Regions from separate parts of the Methylobacterium sp. Leaf88 genome, predicted to be linked through region 4. Evidence: predicted binding sites of a transcription regulator. Region 4 holds the regulator's gene; each other region holds the start of a gene.
The links. Region 4 encodes LexA, which represses DNA repair genes until DNA is damaged. Its sites were predicted from a motif close to TGTTCNNNNTGTGTTCNG; they were not measured.
Positions count from the first base shown of each region.

Region 1: ASF20_RS20470 (UvrD-helicase domain-containing protein) is a predicted target of LexA. The motif match lies at 5,324-5,341, and genes of this name have one in related genera.
Region 2: ASF20_RS08250 (PA0069 family radical SAM protein) is a predicted target of LexA. The motif match lies at 3,136-3,153, and genes of this name have one in related genera.
Region 3: ruvC (crossover junction endodeoxyribonuclease RuvC) is a predicted target of LexA. The motif match lies at 2,477-2,494, and genes of this name have one in related genera.

Region 1 is NZ_LMMK01000052.1:72,312-79,995, reverse strand. It holds gene ASF20_RS20490 (murein L,D-transpeptidase family protein) at 1-623, shown strand, start outside; gene ASF20_RS20485 (LysE family translocator) at 658-1,284, opposite strand; gene ASF20_RS20480 (hypothetical protein) at 1,449-1,694, opposite strand; gene ASF20_RS20475 (PhoH family protein) at 1,828-2,544, opposite strand; gene ASF20_RS20470 (UvrD-helicase domain-containing protein) at 2,947-5,313, opposite strand; gene ASF20_RS20465 (DUF4160 domain-containing protein) at 5,532-5,774, shown strand; gene ASF20_RS20460 (DUF2442 domain-containing protein) at 5,785-6,297, shown strand; gene ASF20_RS20455 (hypothetical protein) at 6,515-6,766, shown strand; gene ASF20_RS20450 (AsmA family protein) at 6,884-7,684, shown strand, end outside.
Region 2 is NZ_LMMK01000012.1:398,544-406,227, forward strand. It holds gene ASF20_RS08235 (UDP-2,3-diacylglucosamine diphosphatase) at 1-256, shown strand, start outside; gene ASF20_RS08240 (glycosyltransferase family 1 protein) at 253-1,323, shown strand; gene ASF20_RS08245 (ribonuclease HII) at 1,388-2,017, shown strand; gene ASF20_RS08250 (PA0069 family radical SAM protein) at 1,983-3,107, opposite strand; gene ASF20_RS08255 (hypothetical protein) at 3,277-3,798, shown strand; gene moaB (molybdenum cofactor biosynthesis protein B) at 3,829-4,386, opposite strand; gene ASF20_RS08265 (neutral zinc metallopeptidase) at 4,472-5,383, opposite strand; gene ASF20_RS08270 (uracil-DNA glycosylase) at 5,487-6,380, opposite strand; gene ASF20_RS08275 (electron transfer flavoprotein-ubiquinone oxidoreductase) at 6,619-7,684, shown strand, end outside.
Region 3 is NZ_LMMK01000024.1:47,647-55,330, forward strand. It holds gene ASF20_RS14560 (YebC/PmpR family DNA-binding transcriptional regulator) at 1-482, shown strand, start outside; gene ASF20_RS14565 (methyl-accepting chemotaxis protein) at 497-1,963, opposite strand; gene ASF20_RS14570 (hypothetical protein) at 2,013-2,207, opposite strand; gene ruvC (crossover junction endodeoxyribonuclease RuvC) at 2,553-3,119, shown strand; gene ASF20_RS14580 (hypothetical protein) at 3,202-3,972, shown strand; gene ASF20_RS14585 (YceI family protein) at 3,956-4,612, opposite strand; gene ruvA (Holliday junction branch migration protein RuvA) at 4,785-5,402, shown strand; gene ASF20_RS14595 ((2Fe-2S)-binding protein) at 5,662-5,931, shown strand; gene bfr (bacterioferritin) at 5,994-6,491, shown strand; gene ASF20_RS14605 (Uma2 family endonuclease) at 6,532-7,086, opposite strand; gene ruvB (Holliday junction branch migration DNA helicase RuvB) at 7,363-7,684, shown strand, end outside.
Region 4 is NZ_LMMK01000015.1:56,644-64,327, forward strand. It holds gene gltX (glutamate--tRNA ligase) at 1-1,353, opposite strand, end outside; gene ASF20_RS10990 (ComEC/Rec2 family competence protein) at 1,548-3,806, shown strand; gene lexA (transcriptional repressor LexA) at 3,800-4,552, opposite strand; gene ASF20_RS11000 (DUF937 domain-containing protein) at 4,906-5,691, opposite strand; gene sfsA (DNA/RNA nuclease SfsA) at 5,855-6,562, shown strand; gene ASF20_RS11010 (FkbM family methyltransferase) at 6,595-7,425, opposite strand.

The DNA.
Region 1 (7,684 bases), on a different contig from region 4:
CGCCCGCCAATACCCTGACCTTCGCGAGCCTGGGCAAGGCGCCCCCCGAGCCCGAACTGCCGTACGACCCGAAGGATTATGCCCAGCACAAGCTCGGCGACGTCAGCCGTCCCGAGAGCCTGGCCGCCGGCGAGCGCGAGATCGAGGTCGACGCCAAGGGCCGCCCGGTGATGATGGCCGCGGTCGCCCCGATCCCCACCAAGGCGGCCGCCGCGAACCTCGCCCGGAAGGGTACCGCCCCGGCGGCCAAGCCCGAGCCCGTGGTGGCCGAGCCGGCCAAGCCCGCCCGCGTGATGGTGGCCGACGCCGAGGGCGATCCGGCCGCCTACAAGAAGCTCTTCGGCAACGTGTTCAGCAACGGCGCGCCCGCGACACCGGCCACCGACGCCGCCACCGTCCCGGCCGTGGCCGCGGCGGTGCCGGAGCCCATCGCCGCCAAACCTGCGCCCAAGCACGCCCCCGCGAAGGCGGCACACGCCGCGCCCGCCCCGGCCAAGGGCGGCAAGCCGGACGAGGAGAAGGCGGCGAAGCCGGTCCACAAGACCGCATCGGCCGCCGCGACCGCCTCGCCGAAGACCACCGGCTCCACCACGCCCAAGAGCTCCCCCACGCCCAAGGATTGAGGCGAGGAACCGAGGCGGGCCGGGCCGCCCCGCCTCAGCGCGTGCCGAGGAGCATGGCGCCGAAGCCGAGGAAGATCCCGCCGGTGATCCGGTCGAAGGCCCGCCGGAGCGCCGGGCGGGTCAGGGATGCGGCGAGCCGGCGGCCGCCGAGGGCGTAGACCCCGTACCAGAACAGCTCCGCCCCCGCGAAGGTGACGACTAGGATCGCGAATTGCGGGGCCTGCGGCCGTGCCGGCTCGACGAATTGCGGCAGGAAGGCGCTGGCGAACAGGAGGAGCTTGGGGTTGCTCAGGCCGATCAGCAGCCCGTCGCGGTAGAGACGCCCCAGCCTGACCGGCGCAGGGCTCCCCGTGTGCCCGGGGACGTCCAGCGCCCCGTCCCGCCCGCGCCAGGCCCGGATGCCGAGCCCCACGAGATAGGCGACGCCCGCATAGCGCAGGCCATCGAACAGGACCGGCGACGCAAGGAGGACGGCGCTCAGTCCCGCCGCGGAGGCCACCAGCACGAGGACCACGGCGCTCAGGCACCCGGCCATGGCGGCGAGGCTGCGACGCAGGCCGACGCGGACGCTGCGCGCCAGGATGTGCAGCATGTTCGGCCCCGGCGTGCCGGACAGGAGGAAGACGGCGCCGAAGAACAGCCACCAGGTCTGGAAGGTCACGGCCGGGCTCCCGGATCGAACGCGCACGCCCTGGTGCGCTCCGGCAGCCTCTTAGCAGACCGCGTCCGGGGCCGCGCCCGGCCGGGAGGCGGGGCAGCCCGGCGCGCAACGAAAAAGGGCCCCGCGAGGGACCCTTCTCCAGATCAGTCAGATCGGTCGACCGATCACATCCGGCGCATCATGCGACGGTGCATCATCCGGCGCTCCATGTGACGGCGCATCATGCGGCGCTCCATGCGACGGTGCATCATGCGACGCTCCATCCGGCGCTCCATGCGCATCTGCACGGTGGACACGGTCTCGGGGGCGGTCACGCCCAGCGGGGCACCCGGTGCGGCAGAGGCGGAGGTGGCGAGGCTGGCACCGCCGAGCGAGGCGAGCACGGCGAAGGCAAGGGTCAGTTTCCTCACGTGAAGACTCCCATTCTCATTTGTCCGAGCGCGGCACCCGGTTTGTTCTCTCGCACCCGAGGCCGAGAAACTCGTGTCGCGCACCGGAGTGAGCGGCAGGCCCCGTTCCGGCCCGCCGCTGACAACACCTGAGTCAGAGATTCGTTTCCTCGAAAGCCCGCACCCACTCAGCACAAATTCCGGAGCGGACGATATCGTCGAGGGTAAATTCTACCACCGGGATCGGCATCATCCGACTCTTGATCAGGTGGATCACCGTGCGCAGGCCAGACGTCTCGCGTAAGTCCGTCTGGGACACGTCGCCGTTGATGATCACCTGGCAATCGTCACCGATGCGGGTGAGGAACATCTTGATCTCGGCGGTGGTGGTATTCTGGGCCTCGTCGAGGATCACGAGGCAGTTCTTGAAGGTGCGCCCACGCATGACCTCGAAGGGCACCACCTCGATGTCGCCGGTCTTCACCGCGATCTCGAAGGCGGCCTCGCCCATGCGCTCCTTCATGGTCTCCGTAAGGGGAGCGACCCAGGGGGCGATCTTCTCTTCCAACGTTCCGGGAAAGAAGCCGAGGGAGCGGCCGGAGGGCACGTTCGGCCGGGTGATGATCACCTTGGCGATGCGGCGCTGGCGGAGCTGGTCGGCGGCGCGGGTCCCGGCGATGAAGGTCTTGCCGGTGCCGGCGGGGCCGAGGACGATCACCTGCTTGTGAAGGGCAAGGGCGTCGAGGTACTGCGCCTGCCGGTCGGTGAGGGGCTGGATCGGACTTAGGTTGCGTTCTTCGTCGAAGCGGGTCTTGTGCAGCCGGACCGGACGGTCCTCGACGAGTTCAAGTCGTGCGCGGCGTCTCTTCATCGATCAACACTCCAACCGGACTTGCCAACCTGGATTTAATCTGAGCCTGACTTGCTGAACTTGCTTCGCATCACTTTCGATTGATCCCGTTTCGGCGATCCTTTCGACTTCGCCCGCTTCACAGCCAATCCGGAGACCGCCCTCAAGTTCCGGACGGGTCCCTCAAGGCTGTGGATTCCCGATACGGTCCCGATGACCGCAGGACTGTGCGTTGCACGCACCATGCCGCGCCGGGCGCGACAGGGGCGTGACATCCACTATTCTTCGGAATGATGTAAAAAGTCTGCGTCGATGCTGCGCTGCGGGAGCCGATCCGCCGCGGCGGTCGATTGCCCTGGGCTGTGTCGCAAAAGACGCAGTCTGCATCCGCCAGACGTCCTCCGCAGCCCCCGCGTCCCGCGATCAGGCCGCCTGGATGAAGCTGTCGAGGACCATCTTCCGGCCGGCCTTGTCGAAATCAACGGTCAGCTTGTTGCCGTCCACACCCGCGACGGTGCCGGGGCCGAACTTGGTGTGGAACACCCGCATGTCGACGCTGAAAGCGGAGGGCGCGCCCGTCGATTTGGCGATGAGCTCGCCCTCGATCTGGCGCGGGCCGCCCCGACTGGCCGGCGAACGGTTGCCGACCCCGTAGCCGTTGGCGTTTCCGGACTGCGCCGTATTGGCCTGGGCCCGCTGCCAGCCGGGCGTGCCGTAGGACGAGCCGAAGGGCGCCGGGTTCCGGTCGAAGCGCGAGGCCCCGGCCGCGAAGTGGGCGGGGGCATCGATCACGTCGACGCTGTCCTCGGGCAACTCGTCGATGAAGCGGCTCGGCACCGTGGAGGACCACAGGCCGTGGATGCGCCGGTTGACGGCGAAGGACAGCTTGGCGCGCTTGCGGGCCCGGGTCAGGCCGACATGGGCGAGGCGGCGCTCCTCCTCCAGCCCGGCGCGGCCGCTCTCGTCGAGCGCCCGCTGGTTCGGAAACAGGCCATCCTCCCAGCCCGGCAGGAAGACGGTGTCGAATTCCAGGCCCTTGGCGGCGTGGAGGGTCATCAGCGAGACCCGGTCGGCCCCCTCCTGCTCGCTGGCCTCCATGACCAGCGAGACGTGCTCGAGGAAGGCGGCGAGGTCCGGGAACTCCTCCATGGAGCGGACGAACTCCTTGAGGTTCTCCAGGCGTCCGGCGGCGTCGGCCGACTTCTCCTTCTGCCACATCTCGGTGTAGCCGGATTCCTCCAGGATGGTCTGCGCCACCTCCGAATGCGGCTGGGTTCCCACCAGCCGGGCCCAGCGTGAGAAGCTCTCGACCAGGGCGCGGACGCCGGACCGGGCGCGGGGCTTCAGCTCGTCGGTCTCCACGACGAGGCGGGCCGCCTGGAGCAGCGGCACCCGCTCGGCCCGGGCATAGGCGTGCAGCGCCTGCAGGGTGGCGTCGCCGAGGCCTCGCTTGGGCGTGTTGAAGATGCGCTCGAAGGCGAGGTCGTCGGAGGGGTTGGCGGTGACGCGCAGATAGGCGAGCGCGTCGCGGATCTCGGCCCGCTCGTAGAAGCGCGGGCCGCCGATGACCCGGTAGGGCAGGCCGAGCTGGACGAACCGGTCCTCGATCTCGCGCATCTGGGCCGAGATGCGCACCAGCACGGCGATCTCCGAGAGGGGATGCTGCTGGGCCTGGAGACTCTCGATGGCTTCCGCCACCTGGCGTGCCTCCTCCTCCGAATCCCAGGCGCCCGACACCGTCACCTTCTCGCCAGCGACGTCCTCGGTGCGCAGGGTCTTGCCGAGGCGGCCCTCGTTCTTGGCGATGAGGCCGGAGGCGGCGGCGAGGATATGGCCGGTGGAGCGGTAGTTGCGCTCCAGGCGGACCACCACGGCGCCGGGAAAGTCGTGCTCGAAGCGCAGGATGTTGTCGACCTCGGCACCGCGCCAGCCGTAGATCGACTGGTCGTCGTCGCCCACGCAGGCGACGTTGCGGTGGCCCTGCGCCAGCAGGCGCAGCCAGAGGTACTGGGCGACGTTGGTGTCCTGGTACTCGTCCACGAGGATGTAGCGGAAGCGCTGCTGGTAGTTTTCCAGCACGTCGGGGTTCTCGCGCCAGAGCTTGAGGCAGAGCAGCAGCAGGTCGCCGAAATCGGCGGCGTTGAGGGTCAGGAGCCGGGCCTGATAGGCGGCATAGAGCGCCCCGCCCTTGCCGAAGGCGAAGGCCTGGGCCTCGCCGGGCGGCACCTGCTCGGGCAGGAGGCCGCGGTTCTTCCAGCCGTCGATGGCCGAGGACAGGGCGCGCGCGGGCCAGCGCTTCTCGTCGATGTTCTGATCGACGATGACCTGCTTCATCAGCCGCAGCTGGTCGTCCATCCCGAGAATCGTGAAGTCGGAGCGCAGGCCCACCAGTTCGGCGTGCCGGCGCAGGATCTTGGTGCCGATGGAGTGGAAGGTGCCGAGCCAGGGCATGCCCTCGCCGGCCGGCCCGATGAGCCCGCCGATGCGGTGCTTCATCTCGCGGGCGGCCTTGTTGGTGAAGGTCACCGAGAGGATGTCGAAGGGCCGCGCCTTGGCCGTCGCGATCAGGTGGGCGATGCGCGTCGTCAGCACCCGTGTCTTGCCGGTGCCGGCCCCGGCCAGCACGAGCACCGGCCCGTCCGTCGCCTCGACGGCGCGGCGCTGCTCGGCGTTCAGCCCTTCGAGGTAGGGCGAGCCCTGCGGCCGGAGGGAGGCCATGGCACGGGCGGCGATGGAGGTCGGGGCGGCGTCGGAGGCGGATGCGCCGGCCGCGTCGAAGCGTTGAGTCATCGCGCATCCCTGGACCAAAACGCGAACGGCGTCGAGGGTCGCGCGCGTTTCCGGAGTGGCCCGGCCTCCGCCTGGACGGTCTCCGAGGCTCCATCTCGGACGCACCTCGTATCCCGGAGAGTGTCGGATCGGCGATTAAATTCATCCGAAAATCGGATGAGGAATTTCCGCCAGCCCGGGCCAGGACTATGTCTCGACGGGATGGGTGAGGCGCGGCGATGGGCGAGCTCTATCAGTCGGGGAGCATCATCATTCGGTTCTATGCCAACGATCATCTGCCGCCGCATTTCCACATCCTGACACCGGATGACGAGGCTCTCGTGGAGATTGCCACCCTCCGACTGTTGGCCGGCGCCCTGCCGGGCAAGATCGAGCGCGAGGCCCTGGCCTGGGCCGCCGAGAACCGCGCCGCCGTCGCGGCCGAATGGAATCGGACCAACGCCCGCTTCCCGATTGCCTGAGGAGGTTGCCGTGAACGATCCCCTGCCCCGCATCTCAACCGTCATCGCCACGGGTCCCACCGGCCTCTGCGTGATGTGGCGCGACGACCGGTCCGACCGCGTGGACCTCGCCGGATGGATCGCTACCGGCGGTGAGATCCTGTCGCCTCTGAACGATCCGGCCCTGTTCGCGACGGTCCAGCTCGGAGATCACGGGACCTCCGTGGAATGGGGCAGCGAGGACGGGGACCTCGCCATCGATGCGCATCATCTCAGGCTGATCGCGGACGAACAGCGGCGGTTCGGCCGCGCGGAGGTGACTGCGTGGCAGACAGCCGCCGGACTGTCGAACCAGGAATCCGCGGATTTCCTCGGCCTCTCGCTGAGCACGTGGAACGCCTACAAGGCGGGCATCAGCGCGGTGCCGACTCCCGTTGCGATGGCGTGTCGGGCGGCCCTGCGCGACCCGATCCTGCTCCACGCCCATTACCGGCCGCGCAAGCGGGGCCGCCCGCGCCGCGTGGGCGCACCCAGCGCGGCGTAGGGTGGCGCGGTCCGCCAAGCAGAGGCCGCGACACACTGAGACTCCGGCGGCCAAGGACGGAAGAGGACGGAAACCCGCAACCTCCCGTCGCTGCCGACGATCGATGCGGCAGTCTCACGCAGCGTCGCAGAACCTTCGAAAACCGGAACCCGCCTTCCCACCGGCAGGTCGTCTCACCAGATCACGACATCACAGTGCACCTGACAAGGACGCCGCCATGCGTAGCTCCCCCGCCCTTCTCGCCGGCCTCGCGCTCCTCGCCGCCGGTCCGGCCCTCGCCCAGGTCTCGTCGCGGGGCGTCGACAGCCTGAATGCCACCAACGAGCGCCTGTCCAACCGCAGCGAACTCCGGGGCATCGAGCAGCGCCAGCAATTCGACACCAACCAGACGCGCCTGCAGATCCAGCGCGGCGACCTGTTCCGGCCGAGCGCGCCCCCCGCCCCGATCGTCGTTCCGGGCCGTCGCTGAGCCGCGGCCCCGGGGCGCCGGACGCGGCGCGCCGGCCCTGGCGCGCGCGGGCGTTCCCTGTGCTATGTCCGCCGACGGAGCGGGGCCCGACCCGGGTGACGAGGCGGAACAGAGACGGTGCGTGACATCCTGACCGCGCTGGCGGGCGCCGTCATCCTGCTCCTCGTCGCGGCGCTCGCCGTCCCGCCCTTCGTGGCCTGGGAGGGCTATCGCGGCACGATCGACCGGACGATCGCGCGCTCCCTCGGGGTCGCGGCTCAGACCGAGGGCCGTATCGGTGTCCGGCTCCTGCCCTCGCCGCGCCTCAAGCTCGATCGCCTGCGGCTGGGGTCCGGGGCCGGCGCCGCGCAGAAGCCCGCCCTCGACCAGCCCCAGCTCGACCTGCAGTGGATCAAGGCCGAGATCGCCCTGGCGCCCCTGCTGAAGGGCGAGATCCTGTTCACCGAGACGCGGGTCGGCCGGGCGGAGGTCAAGCTCCCCGTCACCGATGGCGAGGCGATGCTCCTGCCCACGCGCGGGCTGTCGGCGGCCCTGCGGCGCGACCTCGCCATCGAGGACCTGTCGATCCGGCAGTTCGTGCTGACGACCCAGGTGCTCGCGACGGGCCGGACCGAGCAGTTCTACGCCGAGGCCCTTCAGGTCTCCGCGCCCGCCCTCGTCGGCCCCTGGCGGGCCAAAGGCACGAGCCGGGGCGTCCCCTTCCGGGTCTCGACCGGTGAGCTCGGGCCCGACGGCGTCAACGTGAAGATCGCGGGCGGCGGCGACACGCAGCCCCGCTTCGAGGCCGATGCCCGCATCGGCCTCGCACCCGCCGGCACGGCGACGGGCGGACAGCGCCTGACCTCGGCGGTGGCCGAAGGCAGCGCCCGGATCGTCGTCGGGCCGCCGGTCCAGGCGGCGGGCGCCTATCTGCCCTTC
Region 2 (7,684 bases), on a different contig from region 4:
ATTGCTCAGCGCCGAGGCCAAGCGCGTCGGGGCCGACGGGGTGATCTGCGGCCACATCCACCACGCGGCCAACCGGCAGATCAACGGTCTCACCTACCTGAACACCGGCGACTGGGTGGAATCCTGCACCGCCATCGTCGAGCACTACGACGGCTCCATGGAGGTGTTGCACTATCCGAGCCTGCTGAGGGCCCGCGCCGGGCTGACCGATCTCGTCGGACGCACGCGGCCCGACGGAGCCCGGGCGGTCGCGTGAGGCTCCTCATCGCGACGGATGCCTGGCATCCGCAAGTCAACGGCGTGGTCCGCTCCCTGGAGAACATGGCCGCGGCGGGGGCTGCCTACGGCTTCGACCCGGTGTTCCTGACCCACCAGGACTTCGCCTCCCTCCCCCTGCCGGGCTATCCCGAGATTCGGGTCGCCTACGCCACCAAGCGGCACGTGGCACGCCTCTGGGACGATCTGCAGCCCACCCACGTCCACATCTCCACGGAAGGGACCGTGGGCTATGCCACGCGGCGATACTGCCTCGCCCATGGCCGTCCGTTCACCACGAGCTATCACACCCGCTTCCCGGAATACCTCTCCGCCCGGGCCCCCGTGCCCGAAACCTGGAGCTATGCCTGGCTGCGCCGGTTCCATGGCGCGGCCAACGGCACCATGGTCTCGACCTCCTCCCTGGAGCGCGACCTCCACGCGCGCGGCTTCACCAACCTGATGCGCTGGACGCGCGGCGTCGACACCGAGCTGTTCCGGCCTCGCCCGCCGGATGCGCCGGACCTTGCCGGGCTGCCGCGGCCGATCTTCCTCTCGGTGGGACGGCTCGCGGTGGAGAAGAACCTCGAGGCGTTCCTGCGCCTCGATCTGCCTGGAACGAAGGTCGTCGTCGGCGACGGCCCGGATCGGGCGCGCCTCGCGGGGATTGCGCCGGCGGCCCGCTTTCTCGGCATCCGCACCGGCGCCGCCCTCGCCGCCCTCTACGCCGCTGCCGACGTCTTCGTGTTTCCGAGCCTGACCGACACCTTCGGAATCGTGCTTCTCGAAGCCCTCGCCTGTGGCGTCCCCGTGGCCGCCTATCCCGTCACCGGGCCCCTCGACGTCATCGGCCGGACCGGTGCCGGCGTCCTCGATCACGACTTGCGTGCGGCCGCCCTGGCCGCCTTGGCAATTCCGCGGGAGCGTTGCCGCAGCGAAGCCCTGCGGTACACCTGGGCCGAGAGCGCGCGGCAGTTCTACGACAACATCGCTCAAGCCCATGGCAGCACGTCCGTCCGGGTACGGGCCGCGGGCACGCCATCGCGGGGCATCGTCGAACTCGGCTGACGCGTGGACCCGACTGACCGCGCACGCTAGGGGAAGGGATCAGCCCCCTGCCCGGACCCTGCCGATGCCGCCCTTCGACCCGCGCCTGGCGGAGACCTACCCGGCCGTGATCGGCTGCGACGAGGTTGGGCGGGGGGCCCTCTGCGGCCCGGTGATCGTCGCGGCGGTGTGGTTCGCGCCGGCTGCATTCCCGCCCGAGCTTCTGGCGCGTCTCGACGACAGCAAGCGCCTGAAGGCGGCCGAGCGCGAGGCGTTGACTCCACTCATCCGGGCGTGGGCCCGCGTCGCGGTGGCGGCCGGATCGCGCGCGCTGGTGGATCGGATCAACGTCCGCGCCGCCACCCTCGACGCCATGCAGCGCGCGGTCCTCGGCCTGCATCTCGACGCACCGGTCTGGGTCGACGGCCGCGACACGATTCCGGGACTCGCCCTCCCCGGCCGCGCCGTAGTGGGCGGCGACCGGCTGGTGCCGCAGATCGCCGCCGCCTCCATCGTGGCCAAGACCCTGCGCGACGCATTGATGCGTCGGCTGGCCGGGCGCTACCCGGACTACGGCTGGGCGAGCAACGTCGGCTACGGCACGCGCACCCATCTCGCCGGCCTCGCACACCGCGGCCGCTCGCCCCATCATCGGCTCAGCTTCACGCGCGCCTACGATCTCAGAACAGGCTCAACTGGTCGCGCGGAACCCTAAACAGATCGACGCGCAGGCGACGACGGACTTCGGGATAGCCGAGGCGCTGCCGGGCGAGCCGCATGCGCTGGCGGATCAGGTCGGCATAGGCGCCGGTGCCGGTCATCCGCGTGCCGAAAGCGGCGTCATAGGCCTTTCCGCCCCGCGCGGCGCGGACCAGCGACATGACGTGGCGCTGGCGACCTGGGTAATGCTCGGCGAACCAGTCGTTCACCAGGTCATCGAGTTCGAGCGGCAGGCGCAGGAGTACGTGGCTCGCCTCCACGGCGCCGAGCGCCCGGGCCCGGGCGAGGATCGCCTCGAGCTCGTGGTCGTTCAACGAAGGGAAGATCGGCGCGGCGATGACCATCACGGGAATGCCCGCGGCGCTCAGGCGGGCAATCGCGTCCAGGCGCTTTTGCGGATGCGGCGCGCGGGGCTCCAGCCGGCGTGCCAGGACTGGATCGAGGGTGGTCACCGAGATCGCGACCTTCACGAGACCGTTGCGCGCGAGGTCGGTGAGGAGGTCGAGATCGCGCACGACGAGATTCGATTTCGTCACGATGCCGACCGGGTGGCGGAACCGCGCCAGGACCTCCAGCACCGCGCGGGTTACGCGATGCTCCCGTTCGATCGGCTGGTAGGGATCGGTGGCGGTGCCCAGGGCCATGGTGGCGGGACGGTAGCCCGGTACCGACAACTCCGCTTTGAGCAGAGCGCCGGCACCCACCTTCCGGAACAGCTTGGTCTCGAAGTCGAGGCCCGGTGAGAGGCCGACATAGGCGTGGTTCGGACGGGCGAAGCAGTAGACGCAGCCGTGCTCGCAGCCGCGGTAGGGATTGATCGAGCGATCGAACGAGATGTCGGGCGAGGTGTTGCGGGTGATCAGCGTGCGGGCATGCTCCGGCCGCACCTCGGTCCGGACGGGGACCGCCTCCTCGTTGCCGGACCAGCCGTCGTCGAAGGTTTCCCGTCGGGCCGCCTCGTACCGTCCGCTCGGATTGGCCGTGGCACCCCGGCCCCGCCGCCCCATCGGCTGCGGTGTGGTCTCGCCGAGGCGTCGCGCAGCCGCGGGGCCGGCGGACGATGGGCGAGTGGCGTCTGCTGGCATGGGCGAGGTTCATCCATTGGGATCGGACGAGAACGTATCATGAACAAATGCTCGGGGCGCTGCAAAAATTTCAGGCAGAACGCGTGTCGTGTCGCGTTTCCACCCATTTGCGTCCTCTGCGTCGCCGCGATGTGGCTTGGCGCTACGCGAAAATACGGTATGCGCGCGCATGCTTTCGGCTCTCATCTCCGTGGCGCGGCCTGCCGACCCCGATTCCGTCGATCATCTCGCCGATACGCTAGGCGCGCTGGTCGCCGGAGTTGCGGCGGGACTCGTCGGTGACGCGGTGATCGTCGTGCCGGTCGCGAATGCGATGATCGAGGCCGTGGCCGAGGCGACCGGCGCGACGGTCGTTCTGCGTGGTCGTGGGTCGTCGCCCTGGTCGGCCGGTGCGAAGATCGCGCGCCGGGACTGGGTGCTGTGTCTCGAGGCCGGCGATGTTCCCGCCGAGGGTTGGATCCGTCTTCTGGACCGCTTCATCGGGACGGCCCGCCCGGAGGTGTCTTTGGCCCGCTTGCGCCGCCCCCATACCGGCCTGCCGGCACGCCTGGCCGCCGGAGGGGAGCGCGTCATCGGCGTGAACGCTCCACGCCCAGGCGATCTGGTGCGCCGCGAACGCCTGCTGGCGGGCCCGAAATTCAACCGCCGTTTGAAGGCCCGTCCGCTCGCGGCGCGCCTCGACCGGGCGTAATCGCCGCGGATCGCGGGTCGACCGTCCCGCCTACACCGAGATCGAAGCGCCGCGACGCAGGTGCTCGTCCAGGCGGGGCATGATCTCGACGAAGTTGCAGGGCCGATGGCGGTAGTCGAGCTGCGCGGCCAGGATGCCGTCCCAAGCGTCGCGGCAGGCGCCGGGAGAGCCGGGCAGAACGAAGATGTAGGTCGCGTTCGCGACGCCCGCCGTGGCGCGTGACTGCAAGGTCGAGGTTCCGATCTTGTCGTAGGAAATGCGGTGGAAGACGGCCGAGAAACCATCCATGCGCTTCTCGAACAGGGGCTCGATTGCCTCGGGCGTCACGTCGCGACCCGTGAAACCGGTGCCGCCCGTGGTGATGACCACGTCGACGGCCGGGTCACGGCTCCAGCGATCGACCTGTCCGCGGATCGCCTCGACCTCGTCGGGGACGATGGCGCGGGCGGCCAGGGTGTGCCCCGCTGCCGTGAGGCGCTCGACGAGGGTGTTGCCGGAGCGGTCGTCCCCCTCGCTGCGGGTGTCCGATACCGTGAGGACCGCGATGGCCAGCGGGATGAAGCTGCGGGTCTTGTCGGATGCGACCATCTTGGAATGCCTTCAACCGAACGCGGGCGGGACAGGACCGATCCTACGCGAAAGTCCCGCCCCCCGACAGCGCGCCGGCTGCAGCTCAGTTCCGCGCGGCCCGGAACGTGTCGCAGGATTTCGTCTGTCCGCTGCGATAGCCGGTCATGAACCAGCGCATCCGCTGCTCGGATGAGCCGTGCGTGAAGGAATCCGGCACGGCATACCCCTGCGACTGCTTCTGAAGCTTGTCGTCACCGATGGCGCTCGCCGCCTGCATCGCCTCTTCGATGTCGCCCTGCTCCAGAGCGTTATACTTGTCGTTGGAATTCTTGGCCCAGACGCCCGCGAGGCAGTCGGCCATGAGCTCGGTGCGCACGGACAGCTGGTTCGCCTCGGTCTTGCTCGACGCGTTCTGCTGGCGGCCCTGGACCTTGCCAAGAATGCCGAGTTCGTCCTGCACGTGGTGGCCAACCTCATGGGCGATGACGTAGGCGTAGGCAAAGTCGCCCTTCACGCCGAACTTCTGCTCCATCTCCTTGAAGAACGAAGTGTCGAGATAGACCTTCTTGTCGATCGGACAGTAGAACGGCCCCATGGCGGCCTGGGCCGAGCCGCAGCCGCTGCGGGTGCCGCCGGTGTAGAGCACCATCGCGGTCGGGCGGTACTGGCGGCCCGTCTGGTTCGGCAGGACCTCCTTCCACACGTCCTCGGTGTTGCCGAGGATCGCGGCGGCGAAGCGCCCGCTCTCGTCCGTCGGCTTGGTCTTGCGCTGGGCCTGGGTCTGGGGGTCGACCTGCTCCTGGCGCGGGCGTCCTCCGCCGGACATCTGCTCGGCACCGCCGATCAGGACCGCCGGGTTGATGCCCGTGACCCAGCCGATGATGCACAGGATCACGATGGTGCCGATGCCAAGGCCACCGGCTCCGCCGCCGGGAAAGCCGAACCCACCACCGCCACCACCTTCGCCGCGCCGATCCTCGACATTGTCCGACGAGCGGAAATCTTCCCAGCGCATGATCTCGTTACACCCTGTCCGGCCACGCGGCGTCACACACGGCCGCGTGAAGTAAGTCGCAGCTACGGGATACGGTTCCGCTTGGGCGCCGGCCCGAGCGGGCTCAGGCCTTCCCGTCGAGGGCGGCGCGCAAGGTCCGGAAGTCCCGCCAGGCGAGGCGCTTCTGCAGCGGCTGGCGCAGGAGATAGGCCGGATGCAGCGTCGCCAGGGCACGGATCTCGCGGCTCCCGACGCGGTAGGGGTAGAAGCGACCGCGCGCCTTCAAGATGCCGTCCTTGGTGCCGGTGATCGCCTGCGTGGCCGGGCTGCCGAGGCAGACGATGAGGTCCGGATCGGCGAGTTCGATCTGCCGTTCGATGAACGGCCTGCAGATCGAGACCTCCTGCGGGGTCGGGTTGCGGTTCCCCGGCGGCCGCCACGGGACGATGTTGGTGACGTAAGCGTTCGTCCGGTCGAGGCCGATGGCCGCCATCATGCGGTCGAGAAGCTTGCCCGAACGGCCCATGAAGGGTTTGCCGACGCGGTCCTCGTCGGCCCCCGGGGCCTCGCCGATGAACATCAGCTTTGCCGCCGGATTGCCGTCGGCGAAGACGAGGTTCTTGGCGGTGAATTTCAGCGGGCAACCATCGAAGCCGGCGAGCAGCGCCTCCAGCTCGTCGAGGCTCTGCACGTCGCGGGCCCGCGCACGGGCATCGCCGGCCGCCTCCCCAGGCTTGGACGCGGCCGACTGGCCGAAGGTCCGGGCCGGCGGCGGGGCCGCGCCGCGCTGGGGCAAATCGGCCAGGACCATGCCGGCGCCGGGCAAGGGTGGGCGCGACGGGGCCGGTGCGTCGCGCAGAGGCGCGGGCCGTGCGGGAGGCGCCGTCATCGGCTCGGGCGCCTCGGCCTCCGAGAAGCGATCGTGGGGCGCCTCGTCGAGGAAGAGGTCGAGTCCGGCTTCGACGTGAAAATCGAGGCTGGCGATGAGATCCCGCTGTCGGTCGTCGCTCTGACTCATGATCCCGATGTGGCGCCTCTCGCAGTTGTGGACAACCGGGCATGCGACGCTGCGCACTGCCTTTTGAACCGCGCGACATCGTCACCCGCTGCCCCCGAGACCTTGGCGCCGCTTGCGTTCTCAGGTTGGAATGGGTTGAGAGTGATCGCCGGACACGGGATCGTCGGTCCGTAGACGGACGATCGGGACGAATGACGAGGGCCCCGCGGCAGAGCAGGGCCTCACAGGAGGATGACGGATGGCGCTGCCCGAACGCGAGGCGATGGAATTCGACGTGGTCATCGTGGGGGCCGGGCCGGCCGGGCTCGCGACCGCCATCCGCCTCAAGCAGTTGTCCGCCGATGCCAGCATCGTCGTGGTGGAGAAGGGCTCAGAAGTCGGTGCCCACATCCTGTCGGGCGCGGTGATCGATCCCTCGGGCCTCGACGGCCTGCTGCCCGGCTGGCGCCAGGACGAGGCGCGCCCGCTCAAGACGGCGGTCGCGCGCGACGAGTTCATGTTCCTGACCAAGAACAGCGGCCTCACCATGCCGAACCTGTTCTTCCCCAAGCTGATGTCGAACCACGGCAACTTCGTGGGCTCGCTCTCGAACGTGACGAAGTATCTCGGCGCCAAGGCCGAGGAGCTCGGCGTCGAGATCTACCCGGGCTTCCCGGCATCCGAGGTGCTTTACGACGAATCCGGCGTCGTCGTGGGCGTCGCCACGGGCGACCTCGGCATCGGCAAGTCCGGTGAGCCGCGCGACGACTACACCCGCGGCATGGAGTTGCGGGCCAAGTACACGGTCTTCGGTGAGGGCGCGCGCGGATCGCTGACCAAGACGGTGATCGATCGCTTCAAGCTCAACGCTTACAGCGACCACCAGAAGTACGGCCTCGGCGTCAAGGAACTCTGGCAGCTCGCCCCTGACAAGTTCCAGGCCGGCCTCGTGCAGCACACCATGGGCTGGCCCCTGCCGAACAAGGCCGGCGGCGGCTCTTGGCTCTACCATTTCGACGACGGCCTGCTCTCGGTCGGCTTCGTCACGCACCTGAACTACGAGAATCCGACCCTGTCGCCGTTCGAGGAGTTCCAGCGCTTCAAGACCCACCCGATGATCGCCGAGACCTTCGACGGGGCCAAGCGCATCGGCTACGGCGCGCGCGCCATCATGGAGGGCGGCTGGCAATCGGTGCCGAAGCTCGTGTTCCCGGGCGGCTGCCTCGTGGGCGACTCCGCCGGCTTTGTGAACGTGCCCCGCATCAAGGGCTCGCACAATGCGGTCCTCTCCGGCATGCAGGCGGCCGAGGCCCTGGCGCAGGCAC
Region 3 (7,684 bases), on a different contig from region 4:
ACGGCCCCGGCGGCGCCGCCCTGATCGTCGAGGCGCAGACCGACAACCGCAACCGCACGGCCAGCGACGTGCGCTCGGCCTTCACGAAGTCGGGCGGCAGCCTGGCGGAGACGGGCGCCGTCTCCTTCATGTTCGACCATGTCGGCGTGGTGGAGTTCGACGCCAAGGTGGCGGATGCCGACACCATGCTGGAGGCTGCCATCGAGGCCGGCGCCGACGACGTGCGCTCGGACGAATCCGGCCACGAGATCACCTGCGCGCAGGAGGCCTACGGCGAGGTCTCGAAGGCCCTGGAGGCCCGCTTCGGCGAGCCGCGCCGCACGGCCCTCGTGTGGAAGGCGCAGAACACCATCGAGGTCGACGACGAGACCGGCGAGAAGCTGATCCGCCTCGTCGAGGTGATCGAGGACCAGGACGACGTCCAGAACGTCTTCGTGAACTTCGCGCTCTCGGACGCCCTGATGGAGAAGCTCCAGGGCTGATCGAAGCCGGCCCGTCAGGCGGCCTTCAGGGTTTCGAGGACGCGGTTCACCTCGGTGCCGAGCTGATCGGCCTCCTGCGCCAGCGCGGAGGCCGAGACGAGAACCGAGGCGGCCGCGGCACCCGTCGCTTCGGCCGACTGGGCGACGCCCCCGATGGTGTCGGTGATCGCCCCCGTGCCGGTCGCCGCCGCGCCCACGTTGCGGATGATCTCCCGGGTCGCGGAGCCCTGCTGGTCCACCGCCGCCGCGATGGCGTCCGCGGTCCGGCTCATGGTGCGGATCTGCGCGGCGATGGCCTCGATGGCCGTCACCGCCTCGCCGGTCGTCCCCTGGATCGCGTGGATCTGCTGCGTGATCTCCTCCGTCGCCCGGGCGGTCTGGCTGGCGAGTTCCTTAACCTCGGCCGCTACAACGGCGAAGCCGCGACCGGCCTCGCCGGCCCGTGCCGCCTCGATCGTCGCGTTGAGGGCGAGCAGGTTGGTCTGGCCGGCGATGCCCGAGATCAGGCCGACGACGTCCCCGATCCGGGCCGCGCCCGTGCTCAGGGCGTGAACCAGGCGGCCGGTGGCATCGGCCTGCCCCACCGCGCCCTGGGCCATCCGGGCCGAATCCGCGACCTGCCGGCCGATCTCCGCGACGGTGGCGCCGAGTTCCTCGGCCGCACCGGCCACCCGACCGACATTCTGCGCGGCCATCTCGGCGGTGCCGACCACGGACCCGGCGCGCCCCGCCGTGCCCTCTGCCGTTCCCGTCATGGTCTGCGCGCTGCCCTGCAGCGCCCCCGCCGCCTGCGTGACCCGGCTCAGGATGCCGCTCACCGTCGACTCGAAGGACCGGGCGGTCTGCCGCAGGGCGGCCCTGCGCTGCGCATCGGCGCCCTCCCGCGCCAGCGCGGTCTCCGATTCCAGAGCCTGCATGCGCTCCATCTGGGCGCGGATGGCGCCCTCGGAGGCCGCCTGCGCCGCGAAGGCCGTCGCGAGGGTGCGGGCGACCCAGGCCAGCACGCCCGTTTCGAGGATCAGGATGACCGCGTGCAGCATCACGCGGGCGAGGTCCGAGCGCTGGGCGGCGCCGGAGAAGATCAGGGCCGGCATCGCGAGGTTCAGGGTGAGGTGGTGCCCGGCGACGGCGGCGGCGCAGGCCACCAGGATGGTCCAGTCGCACCAGGCGACGATCACCGCCAGGCCGGCGAAGAAATACATGTGCAGGTCGACCTGCCACGGATGCCCGGCGAAGGCCGAGAGCAGGATCGCGGCCATGCCGATCAGGGACAGGCTGCTCACCAGCCGGGTCGCCGGGCCGATGGCGGAGCGCCGCCACATCAGCGTGCTGAGGCCGGCGAGGGCGCCGGCGACCGACACCGGCACCAGCATCGGATTGCCGGCGATCCAGGCGGCGAGCACGACGATCGGCAGGTGCAGCCAGAGGAGGCCGATGAGGAAGCGGCCGAAACGCTGCCGAAGGGTGTCGAGGGTCGTCATCGCCGGGTCGGATCCAGAGGGGAGCGTCGGGGTCTTCGGGTCGGAGCGATCAGGTTCGCGAGGCGGGCGTGCAGCCCGTCGCGAACCGGGCGTCGGGGACGAGCCGGGCTCCGGACGCGTCGAGCCGGGAGACGCGGTCGGAGGATCCGGCGCGCGCCGCCAGACCGGCCGGCAGGATCGGGGTCGCGAGGATCGCCACGGGTCCGCGGAGCCGGTTCGGGCGATGGGCCTGGGCGTCGATCACGAGGAAACCCGTCCGCCTGAATGGTGTCCTGTGAGAATACGGGCGAACAGTCTAAGGAGCGGTTACAGGGCCGTCTGGGATCGGGGAGGTCCCCGCGCCGGTCTGCCTGTCTCGTCCGATCGATCCGCGTCCTTCGTAACGACCGCCCCGCGCGGACGCATCGCGTCCGTTTGGTCCGACGAGAGGTCCGGATTTCCTTGCGACGGGTTTGTTCGGTCCGTCGCGCCACCGCGGCCGCCATCGCCGCGGCGCGGATTGGCATAACGCTCCGTTCACGGTATGTCCCTAACGCTCGGACGGCGCGATCTTCGCGCCCGGAGCCGCGCCAGCCATGACCCAGTCCGCATGACCGTTCCCGTTCGCATCCTCGGCATCGATCCGGGCCTGCGGCGCACCGGCTGGGGCGTCGTCACGGCCACGGGGACCAAGCTCGCCTACGTGGATTGCGGCGTCGTCACCTCGGACGGGGACCTGCCGCTCGCCCTGCGCCTGCGCGAGCTCTACGAGGGCATCACCCGCATCGTCGGGGCCTTCCAGCCGGACGAGGTCTCGGTCGAGGAGACCTTCGTCAACAAGGACGCGCAGGCGACGCTGAAGCTCGGCCATGCCCGCGCGGTGGCGCTGCTGGTCCCGGCGCTCGCCGGCATGCCGGTGTTCGAGTATTCCGCCAACCTGATCAAGAAGACGGTCGCGGGCTCGGGACATGCCGACAAGGTCCAGATCCAGGCCATGGTGAAGTTCCTGCTGCCGAAGGCCGAGTTCAAGGTGGCCGACGCGGCGGATGCGCTCGCCATCGCCATCACCCACAACAGCCACCGGGGCGCCCATGCCCTCAAGCGCCAGCACGCCCCCGTGGCCGGGACGAGCAGCCTGGCGGCGGCCCGCATCGCGGCGGCCCTGGCGCGCACCTGACCGCGCCGCGCCCTGGACTCCGCCCGGGCGCTTGTGCAGTGCCTCTGTGCGCGACGCGCGCGCGGGGCGGAGATCGAACGGAATGGCCCACCAGGGAACGACGCGGCCGGCGCTGCCGGTCGGCGAGACGCTGCGGGAGGGCGTGCGGTCCGCGCTTCCGGCGATCCGCGCCCTCGGCTCGGCGACCACCGCGGCGTTCCTCGTCGTCCTGGCCAAGGAGGCGGCCCACACGCTGATGGGCGACCCGACGCGTCCCGCGCGCTTCCAGGACGACCTCTTCCTGGTCGACGGCCTCTGCACGATCCTGCTCGCCCCCTACTGGATGGCGATGTTCCGGCTCCTCCTCGGGGCCGACGGCTCCGTGCGGGCGGTCGTGGCGGGCCGGGCGGGGCCGTTCCAGGACTTCCTCGCCCTCGAGCTGTTCTGGCTCCTGGTCAGCGGGGTGCTGGACCGGGGCCTCGCGCCGGAGCGGCTCGGTCCGGGTCCGCTGATCGTCGGCCTGCTCGCCTGGATCGCCCTCCTGCTCCTGCAGATCTGGACAAGCCTGCTCGCGCCGGCCCTGGCGGTCGGCGCCCCCGAGGCGACCCTGCGCGGCGTGCTCGCGATGACCCGTGGATCGGCCGCCCGAATCGGCGTGATCCTCGTGGCCACGATCCTGCCGCTCGGCCTCGTGGACCGGATGCTGCACGCGCCCGAGCGCTCCGGGGCCGACCTGCCCCCCGTCGTCCTGGCCGTCCGGATCCTCGCCTCCAGCCTGATCGACATGGCGCTGCTCGTCCTGGTGACGGCCCTCCTCGCCGCGATCTACCGGCGCCTGGGGCCGTCGGGGCGCGGCCTCACTCCACGGCCTTGAACTCGCCCTCGAGCCGCAGGGACACCTCGTCGCCGAGGAGCGGCAGGAAGGCGTTGATGCCGAAATCCGAGCGCTTGATCACCGCCCGTCCGTCGAAGCCGACCGTGTAGGCCTGGTTCACCGGGTTGATCCCGGCCTGGTTGAAGGTGGCGTCGAAGGCCACCGGCCGCGTCACCCCCTTGAGCGTCAGGTCGCCGTTGACCCGCGCGGTGGCGGGGCTCGTCGGCTCGATGCTGGTCGCGGTGAACGTGGCCTTGGGGAACTTTGCGGTGTCGAAGAAGTCCGGCGCCTTGAGGTGCTGGTTGAGCCGGTCGTTGAGGCCGTTGACGCTGTCGGTGCCGATGGTGACCGTGAGGGTGGATTTGGCCGGCTCCTTCGGGTCGAGCACCGCCTGCGCGGTCACGTCGGTGATCTGGCCGTAATAGGTCGAGAAGCCGAGGTGGCTCACCGACCAGGTGATCTTGCCGTGGGCGGAATCGAGCACGTAGGCGCCCGGACGCACCTGGGTCGGATCGCTGGAGGGCGCGGCCGGCGTGGCCGGTGCCGGCGGGGTCGGTGCCGGTGCCGGCGTCTCGGCCGCCCGGGCCGCGCCGGCGGTGAACAGGAGCCCGGAGGCGAGGAGCAGCGCGGTCTGGCGCATCGAGACGGTCATCCGTGTGTGTCGGGCAGGGCGCCTTTGATTTCACGAACGCCGCGCGGCCTCAAGGCGGGCCGGCCGCCGTCGCGACGGAGCACATGGCGCTCGGGCGCGCCGGCCTGTAGGCAATCCGCCGACGGATGGGCATCCGGCGGCGCGAGGGATGGGCGAGGCGATGATCGGCAAGCTGAAGGGCGTGGTGGATTCCTATGGCGAGGATTTCGTGATCCTCGACGTGCAGGGCGTCGGCTACGTGGTCCACTGCTCCGCCCGGACGCTCCAGCGCCTGCCCGGCATCGGCGAGGCGGCGGACCTCGCCATCGAGACCCATGTCCGGGAGGACATGATCCGGCTCTACGGCTTCCGCTCGGATGCCGAGCGCGAGTGGTTCCGCCTGCTCCAGACCGTGCAGGGCGTGGGCAGCAAGGTCGCCCTCGGCCTGCTCTCGGTGCTCGAGCCCGGGGCCCTCGCCTCGGCCATCGCCATGGGCGACAAGGGCTCGGTGGCGCGGGCCCCCGGCGTCGGCCCGCGCCTCGCCGCCCGCCTCGTGGCGGAACTCAAGGACAAGGCCCCGGCCTTCGCGCCCATCGATCCCGCGGTGATCGCGCTGTCCGGCGCGGTCGAGGCCCGCACGGCGCCGCAGCCCGTCGCCGACGCCATCTCGGCCCTGGTCAATCTCGGCTACGCCCCGGTCCAGGCCTCCGCGGCGATCGCCGAGGCCCTCAAGAACGCGGGCGAGGGCGCCGAGGCCAAGACCCTCATCCGGCTGGGATTGCGCGAACTCGCCCGGTGACGGCCCGTCGATCGTTGGGGCGCGACGGAATTGTGCCCTTGACGCTCGCCATTCCCGTTGCCAGTTTGGAAGGAGACAGCTAACCTGCTGAAAGTAAAGCAGTTTTCAATTATTCTAATCTACGCGCCAATCCGATGCACGGGCTCAGCTTTTGCGCTCTGGCGTCAACACCGCCTCAGATTCGACGAAGTGGCCGGGTGAAACCCCCACCCGGCGGCCTCTACCCGACACGCGAGCCACGCACGAGTCACGGTCCCGCATGATCGTCTGTTCCTGCAACGTCCTGTCCGATCGCGCGGTGCGCGCCTGCCTGCATCGCGGCCCGGATTGTCCGCGCACGCCGGCCCAGGTCCAGGCCTGCCTCGGGTGCAGCCCGAAATGCGGGCGCTGCGCCCGGACCATCCGCGGCATCCTGCAGAACGCCCTCGAAAATGCCCGCGATGAGGCCGCGCATGCGTGCACGGCGACTTGCGCGAGCTCCTGTAGTTTGGTCAAGGTCCAGGCTGCGGAGGAGGGGATCGCCGCCTGAGCGCCCATTCCGGGTGCTGAAGCTCCCCTCCGGCTTAACGTGCCTCAAGGGAGATTGGGCGGATGAAGGGTGATGCGAAGGTCGTCGAGTACCTCAATCGGGGACTGCGCAGCGAGCTCACGGCGGTCAGCCAGTACTGGCTCCATTTCCGCATGCTCAACGACTGGGGTTACATCGAGCTCGCCAAGTTCTGGCGCAAGGAATCCATCGAGGAGATGAACCACGCGGATCGGTTCGTTGACCGGATCCTGTTCCTCGACGGCTTCCCGAACCTGCAGGAACTCGATCCCCTGCGGATCGGTCAGAATGTCCAGGAGATCATCGAGTGCGATCTCGCCGCCGAGAACGAGGCGCGCGCGCTGTACCTCGAGGCGGCCAAGTACTGTGATTCGATCAACGACCGGGTGTCGAAGCGCCTGTTCGAGGATCTGGCCGAGGACGAGGAGGGCCATATCGACTTCCTCGAGACGCAGCTGGAGCTGATCGGCCAGATCGGCCTGCCCCTCTACGCCCAGAAGCACATCGGCGGCCTGGAGCCGATCGCTCCCGAAGCCGAATAAAGGTAGGAATGATGGGGCGCCGGGCTTCGAGGCCCGGCGCTCAAACGGATAGGACCCGAAAGTAGATATCGCGCAGGGGCAGCACCGCCTGGATCGTCGAAAGATCGAGGACCTCATCGAGGCCATCGATCACCCGATACCCGCTCCAGCGTCCTTCGATGCGGTCGAAGACCTCGAGATGCGGCCGGTCCCGCGCCACCAGCACATAGTGCTGAAGTGAGGCGAGCTGCTGATAGACGGCCCACTTCTCGAAGCGATCCCGGGCCTCGGTCCCAGGCGAGAGCACCTCGACCAGGACCGTGGGATTCTCAACAGACGTTGCGCCTGGTTCGATGTCGCCGCAGACGACGAGCACATCCGGAAGCATCGCGGCCTCCAGGGTTTTGCTCTTCATGTAGAATGTTTCGGTGAAGGTCTGGCAGGACGATCCCTTCGCGCGAAAACCGACTTCCAGGCCCAGGGCGATGTTCTGGACGATCCGCGCATGCTCCCAGCGCGCGCCGACCATCATCCGGACCACGCGTCCCCCGATCAGCTCCCAGCGCTCGTTACGGGGCTTATCGGCCAGCAACTCCTCGAAGTCGTCGAGGGCCATCCGTTCGAATTCCTGCGACGCACCGCCCACGGGAAGCTCTCCGCCTGCGACGAACCAGCGCCCCACACGCCCTGCGCCGCGACGGGAATGTAGCGCGAACGGCGCCGTTATGCGACATCCGCCAGGAGAACAGATGATGGACGCTGGCCCCGGCCCCCACCGAGAATCCGTGTGAGCAAACCTGCGAGACCCACCTCGAAGGCATCGGCGCCCAAATCGCCGACCCTCCATCCGCTTCCCGAATCGCTCCTCACGCCCGAGCGGCGCGAGGACGACCTGGAGCAGTCGATCCGGCCCTTGAGCCTGTCCGAATTCATCGGACAGCGGGCGGCGCGCGCCAACATGAGCATCTTCATCGAGTCGGCCAAGAAGACCGGTTCGGCCCTGGACCACGTGCTGTTCGTCGGGCCGCCCGGCCTCGGCAAGACGACGCTGGCGCAGATCGTCGCCCGCGAACTCGGGGTGAACTTCCGCTCCACCTCCGGCCCGGTCATCGCCAAGGCGGGCGACCTCGCCGCCCAGCTGACGAACCTGGAAGAGCGCGACGTGCTCTTCATCGACGAGATCCACCGCCTCAATCCGGCGGTGGAGGAGATCC
Region 4 (7,684 bases):
CGGCGGCGAGGTGGCGCGGCCGGTGAGCGCCGCCCGGAGGGGCTGCGCGATCTGGCCGAGCTTCAGGCCGTTCGCCTCGGCAAACTGCCGGACCGCGCCCTCGGTGGCGGCGGCGGTCCAATCGGGCAACCCCTCGAGGGCCGGCAGGAGGGCGGCCAGGCGATTCCGGGCCTCGTCGCCGAGCAGCCCCTTCGCCTTCTCGTCGGGCACGAGGGGCCGGGCCGCGGTGAGGTAGTAGGCGCTGTCCAGGAGTTCGACGAGGGTCTTGGCCCGCTCCTTCAGGCCCGGCATCGCGGCAGTGAGCGTCTCCCGCAGAGCCGGACTCATGGGCACCGCGATCCCCCGTGCCGGGCCGAGCGCCGGCAGCACCTCGTCGATCGCCGCGACGAGGTCCGCATCGGCCGCGCCACGGATGTAGAGGCCGTTGAGGTTTTCCAGCTTGGCGAAGTCGAAGCGCGCGGGCGACCGCCCGATGGCATTGAGGTCGAAGGCGGCGATCATCTCCTCGGTGGAGAAGACCTCCTGGTCACCGTGGCTCCAGCCCAGGCGCACGAGGTAGTTGCGCAGGGCGCTCGGCAGGTAGCCGAGGTCTCGGTAGGCATCGACGCCGAGGGCCCCGTGCCGCTTCGACAGCTTGGCGCCGTCCGCGCCGTGGATCAGCGGGATATGCGCCATGGCGGGCGCCTCCCAGCCGAGGGCATCGGAGATCTGGCGCTGGCGCGCCGCATTGGTCAGGTGGTCGTCGCCGCGGATGACCTGGGTGACGCCCATGTCGTGATCGTCCACTACGACGGCGAGCATGTAGGTCGGGTTGCCGTCCGAACGCAGCAGGACGAGGTCGTCGAGATCCTTGTTCTGCCAGACGACCCGGCCCTGCACGCCGTCCTCGACCACGGTCTCGCCGTCGGTCGGGGCGCGCAGGCGAATCACCGGCTTGACGCCGGCGGGCGCCTCGGACGGGTCGCGGTCGCGCCAGCGGCCGTCGTAGCGCAGGGGCCGCCCCTCTGCGCGGGCCGCCTCGCGCATCGCCGTCAGTTCGTCGGGCGTCGCGTAGCAGCGATAGGCGTGGCCGGAGGCCAGCAGGCTCTCGGCGGCTTCGCGGTGACGGGCGGCGCGGGCGTATTGGTAGATGACGTCCCCGTCCCAATCGAGCCCGAGCCAGCGCATGCCGTCCAGGATCGCGTCGATGGCGCCCTGCGTCGAGCGTTCGCGATCGGTGTCCTCGATGCGCAGCAGCATGCGGCCGCCGAAGCGGCGGGCATAGAGCCAGTTGAACAGGGCCGTGCGAGCCCCGCCGATGTGAAGGTAGCCCGTGGGCGAGGGCGCGAAACGCGTGACGACGGCTGACGACATCAATCTGGACTTGAATGGCTCGTGATTCGGGCGGGAAGCGGATCGACCGGCCCGGAACCGCGCGTGTAGCATGCGCGCGGGCACACGTTAAGGAATCGTCCCGTTCCCAGGATCGCAGGGCGCATCGCCGGCTCCCGGTCACGGACGCACGCCCGGAGGTTTTCGCGATGGCGCAGGCGCGGGCGATGGCGGCGATGGGGCGCATCACGCGCCACCTCGCCGCGCGTCGCCCGGGCGCCGGGCCGATCCGCGACTGGTTCCGGGCGGGATGGACCCGCGAGATCGAGCAGCGCCGGCTCTTCGCCTGGCTCGCCGTCGCGTTCGGATGCGGCATCCTCGCGTTCTTCCTCGGTACGCAGGGGACGCCGTCGCTCCTGGCGCCGCTCGCGGCCGCCGCCCTGCTCGCCGCGACGACGCCCCTCCTCGTGGCGCGCCCGTTCGGCCTGGCCCTAGTGCTCGCCGCCGTCGCCGCCCTCCTGGGCTTCGCGGCGGCCGCCGCGCGGGTCCGCTCGGTCGACGGGCCGATCCTCGCCCGCACCACGATCGGTCCGCTGGTGGGCACCATCGAAGGGCTGGACGAGCGGGAGGAGGGGGCGCGCCTGATCCTCCGCGTCGAGAGCTTTGGCACCCTCGGCGCCGAGGTCCGCCCGGTCCGGGTGCGGGTCTCCTACCGCAAGGCGAATACCCTGAAGCCGGGCGACCGCATCGCCGCGACCGCGCGCCTGCTTCCGCCGCCGGAAGCCGCCCGCCCCGGAGGCTACGACTTCGCCCGGGATGCCTTCTTCCGTGAGATCGGCGCGGTGGGCTCCCTCGTCGGCAAGGTCGACCTGCGGCCGCCGGCCGAGAGCGCGGACTGGCAGATCCGCCTCGCGGCCGCCGTCGACGCGGCCCGCAACGCCCTGACGCGCCGCATCACCGACGCCAACGGCGGACAGGCCGGAGCGGTGGCGGCGGCCCTGGTGACGGGCAAGCGCGGCCTGATCAGCCCCGAGACCAACGACATCCTGCGCGCCGCCGGCATCTACCACGTCGTCTCGATCTCGGGCCTTCACATGGTCCTGGCGGCCGGCGTGGTGTTCTGGCTCGTGCGGGCGCTTCTGGCCCTCGTTCCGTTCGCGGCACTGCACTGGCCGATCAAGAAGATCGCCGCTGCCGTCGCCATGGTGGGCGTGACGGCCTACTGCGTCTTCTCCGGCTGGGACATCGCCGCCGAGCGCTCGCTGATCATGACCCTCGTGATGCTAGGCGCGATCCTGGTCGACCGCCCGGCGCTCAGCATGCGAAACTTGGCCCTCGCCGCCCTGATCGCCCTGGCCCGCGAGCCGGACGGCCTCCTCGGCCCGAGCTTCCAGATGTCGTTCGCGGCGGTGGCCGGCCTGATTGCCTGCGCGCCGCTGATCGCCGGACGCGGGCGGCAGCGCGACGGTGCCGGCCTGCTCCCCCGGATCTTCGCCCTGGCGACCGCGGCGGTCGTCGGCACCCTGGCCACGACGCTCGTGGCCCAGATCGCCACCGCGCCCTTCGCCACCTACCACTTCCAGACGGTGCAGCCCTTCGGGCTGGTGGGCAATGCGCTCACCCTGCCGCTCGTCTCCCTGGCGGTGATGCCGTCAGCGGTTCTGGGCATCCTCGCCTATCCGTTCGCGCTGGATCAGCCGGTCTGGTGGGCCATGGGCCTGGCGGTGCGGGGGATGCTGACCATCTCGACCTGGATCGCGGGCTTCGGCAACGCCGTCGTCGTGGTCCCGGCCTTCGGCACGGGGGCCCTCGGCCTTCTGGCCGCCGCCCTGATCGTCCTGACGCTCCCGGCCTCGTCGCTGCGCTGGCTCGGCCTCATTCCGGCAGCGATCGGCATCGCCTGTGCGGCTGCCCCGGATCGCTACGACATCTACGTCGATCGGGAGGGGGCGGGCGCCGCCATCCGCCAGCGCAATGGGCGGCTCGCCACCCTTGGCCGGCCGCCCCCCTTCGTGCTCGCGCAATGGCTCAAGGCCGATGGAGACGACCGACGGGTGCAGGACGTCACGGGGTTCGAGGGCGCGCGCTGCGATCGCCTGGGCTGTACCCTGACCACACCCGACGGCCGCGTGCTCGCCCTGACCACCGACAAGCGTGCCCTCGGAGAGGACTGCGCCAGGGCCGACATCCTGATCACCCGGCAATCCGCGCCCGGCGGCTGCGCCGCATCGATCGTCATCGACCGGGATTTCCTGGGATCGCACGGTGCGACCGCGATTCGCCTCACCCGCGATGGGCCGTCCCTCGCCTCCGCGAAGCATCCCGGGGATGTCGTGCCCTGGCGTGCGACGCCTTTGCGCAAGCCGTTGTTCCCGCCGGGAACGTCCTTGCCATCTTCGACACCGCCTGCGTCGGTCTTACCGGAAATCCCCGATCGCACCCGCGACCCGTCGGATCCGTCCGGCGATGAACCGGACGGGGACCCCCTTCAGTAGCGGCGCACCAGACTGACCAGACGTCCCTGGATCTGCACCCGATCCGGCCCGAGGACCCGCGTCTCGTAGGCCGGATTCGCCGCTTCCAGGGCGATGGACGATCCACGCCGGCGCAGGCGCTTCAGGGTCGCCTCCTCGTCGTCGATGAGGGCCACGATGATGTCGCCCGTATTGGCGGTGTCCTGCTTGCGGATGACCACCAGGTCGCCGTCGAGGATCCCGGCATCGACCATCGAATCGCCGCGCACCTCCAGGGCGTAATGCTCGCCACCGGCCAGGAAATCCGGCGACATCGTCACCGAATGGCTCTGTTCCTGGATGGCCGAGATGGGCGTACCGGCCGCGATCCGACCCATCACCGGGATGGTCACGGCCCGACCGCTCTCGTCGGTGGCCTGCGTGGTCGGCAGTCGGGGCACCGATGCGCCGGCCGGCAGGCCCTTGCCCTTGCCGCCTTCGACCACGCTCGGCGTGAAGCGGCGAACCTCGGAGGCCGGAGCGGCGCGCGGGGCGCCCGCATTCCCCCCGAGGCTCTCCGGCATCCGGATCACCTCGATGGCCCGCGCCCTGTTGGGCAGCCGGCGCAGGAAGCCGCGCTCCTCCAGGGCCGTGATCAGGCGGTGAATGCCCGACTTCGACTTCAGGTCGAGGGCATCCTTCATCTCGTCGAACGACGGGGGAACGCCGCTCTCGCGCATCCGAAGCTGGATGAACTGGAGCAGGTCCAGCTGCTTACGCGTCAACATGCGGGACACTCTTCGTTAGCGCCACGGATCGCGGCGGGTGGCACTAGAAACAAACCACGAACACGTTAAACGTTCCGTAAGTGTTCTGCAAGGGTTCCCATCTCAAGCCTCTCGGACCCGATCCGTTCGATCCCCTCGGCAAGGGCGGATCCGGGCGTCGCCCGAGCGCCACGCCGGCCTGCCGCTGCGGCCATCGCTGCGACCGAGTGGTGCCCCGATCCGACGAACGAGTTGGACGGCCGGCGTCGGAACCGGTCGGCAGGGCGCCCGGGCGCAGCGCCCTCGGGTCGATGGCCCGGCGACGATCGGTTCTCTGCCGTCCTCTGTCGGCGTCGCCGACGGCGGGTCTTCGGCTAGCGCTGCCCGGTGCGTCCTGCCTTGGGCCGGTCACCCGAACCGTTGCCGCCCGTCTCGGTGGGATTACGGGGATCCTGCCAGAAGGTATCGAACAGGCGCTGCATCGCGCGGGCGTTCTCCTGCTGCACCTCCAGGCCCGTCTGGAACATCTGCTGCATCACGTCGAAGGGCGCTTCCGTGGCCGACCTGTCCGGCGCGGCGGACTCCGGCCGGGGCGAAGCCGCGAGCCACTTCGACGCCGCACGCGGCCGTGCCTGGGGCGAGGGCGTCGCGGGCTTCGGGGCCTTGGCGCCGGAGTTCAGGAACGCCTGCATCATCTCCGACCAGGCATTGGGCGGGAAGCCGAAGGGGTTCGCCTCGGCGCGCGGGACCGGCGCCGCGGCAGGCGCTTGGTTGATCATGACGTGGACGATCCCCGCCACCACCATGCCGGCCATGATCGGCAGCATCTGCTTCAAGGCCGGCATCGCCACGCCGCTGACGGCAGCGGCCTGCTGCAGAACGGCCTGACTCAGATGGGGCGAGCCGAAGAGTTGCTGGACCAGCATGTCCATCTGCGGCGTCGCGCTCGACGACTTCTGCGCGGCGGGGCCGACGAGATTGAAGAGGTGGGCGAAGCCGGTCGGATCCTGGGCGACGTTCCGCTGCAGCCCCATCGTGAGGGCCGGAAGCAGGGCTTCCATCGCGCGCAGGCTCTGCTCCGGCGACAAGCCGAACTGCCGTCCGAAACCCTGCGCGTTGGGGCCCGCCTGCGCCTGAAGGATGTCGAACAGATTGAACATGGCGGCCTCGCGGACGAACTGCGGCTTTCCCGGTCATCGACCCGGGCGCGCCGCGCGAATTCTGTCGCATCCGGTCGGTACTGACCAGCCCGGGCGCCTCACGACGGCCCGATTCCCCGTCGACGGGGGCCCGTATCAACCCGTTTCTTGCCCCGGACCCGCGATGCGCTTCCCTTCGCCCCTGATCGAGGCGCGCCTGTTGCGTCGCTACAAGCGCTTTCTCGCCGATCTGCAGCTTGCCGACGGGTCCGTGATCACGGCCCATTGCCCCAACCCGGGGGCGATGCTGGGACTTGCGGTGCCGGGCGCGCGGGCCCTGTTGTCCGACGTCCGGGGCCCGACGCGCAAGCTCCCCTTTTCCTGGGAACTGGTGGAGGCGGATCTGCCCGGCGGCCGGCAATGGGTTGGCATCAACACGATGCGGCCGAACGCCCTGGTGGCGGAGGCCTTCGCAGCCGGCGGCCTGCCCTGCCTCGCCGGCTACACGGGCCTGCGGCCCGAAGTCCGCTACGCCCGGGCAAGCCGGGTCGACTTCCTCGCCACGGGGGAGGGGATGCCGCCCTGCCATGTCGAGGTGAAGAACTGTCACCTGATGCGCAGCCCCGGCCTCGCGGAATTTCCCGATTGCGTCGCCGCCCGCAGCGCCCGCCACATGACGGACCTCGCGGCCGTCGTCGAGGCCGGGGGCCGTGCCATGGTCATCATCGTGGTGCAGATGTGGGCGGATCGCTTCGACGCCGCGCGGGACCTCGATCCTGCCTTCGACCGGGCGCTTCAGGCCGCTCGGGCGGCCGGCGTCGCCGTCCACGCCCATCGCTGCCGCATCGACCCGGTCGGCATCGCCGTGGCCGACGCCATCCCGGTGCTGTAGGGCGCGCGTCCCAGAAGAACCGCGCGGGCCCGTCAGTCGGCCCGCTCGAAGATCAGGTTGAGGCGGGTGCGAGCGATCCGGCGATAGCCGTGCTGCTCGAGCAAGGCGGGCAGGTCGATCTGCCACTGGTCGGTGCCGTTCTCGACGATGAGCAGCCGCGGGTGGAGGCTCGCGGGGGCGGCCCGCAGGAAGGGTTCGAGGATCAGGTCCTCGGCGCCCTCGACATCGAGCTTCATCGCGTCGATGCGCGCGATGCCCTCGCCGAGGGCGAGATCGAGCAGGGGCACGGCCGGCACACGAATCTGCGCGCCCTCGTTCGTCCCGACGATCTTCAGGCTCGATTCCCCCCGGTTGCGGGGATCCACGAACAGGGTGAGTTCCCCCGCCTTGTCGGCGACCGCGCAGGCCACCGCCTTGACCGTTCCGAACGGATTCTGAGCGATGTTGTAGGTCAGGCGGTCGAACACGTCCGGCTGCGGCTCGACGGCCAGGATCCGGGCGCGCGGCCCCGCGAAGGCCGCCACGAACAGCGCGTAGGCACCGATATTCGCGCCGATATCCAGGAAGGTGCAGCCGGGCTGAAGCTTCGCCCGGAGAAGTGCGCGCTCCTCCGGATCGAAGAACTGCGGCGTGAAGAGCACCTTCTTCTCGCAGTTGTTGTTGTAGGGGTAGAGCCGCATGCGGGCGCCGTAGCGTTCGACGTCCAGAGGGGCGCCGCGCAGCAGCCCGATCGCCACGCGGCGCAGGAACAGGGCGAGGCGTCGCCCGGCCCAGCTCGCGTAGGAGATCCGGCCCGTCTGCCGAGCGATGCGCGCGACGAGGCCGGTGGGAGCGTAAGTGCCGTAGGGCTGCGTGTCTTTCATCGTGCGTGCTGATGCCAGCGCACGGACGCGGCGGCAAGCGACGCCGCCGCGGGAGGATCGAAAGGTCCCGGACATTCCGGGCCGATCAGCCCGCAGCGCCCCCTCCGGGCGAATGCGGTCGGCCGCAGATCAGACCTGACCGTCGCGCCACTTCGGAAGCAGAGGACAATCGTCGAGACCGGATCTGGTGCTCAGACCTGTTCCATTGCGGCAACACCACGACCGAAACCCAGTTCGAGCGGCCTCGATTGCCCGAAAA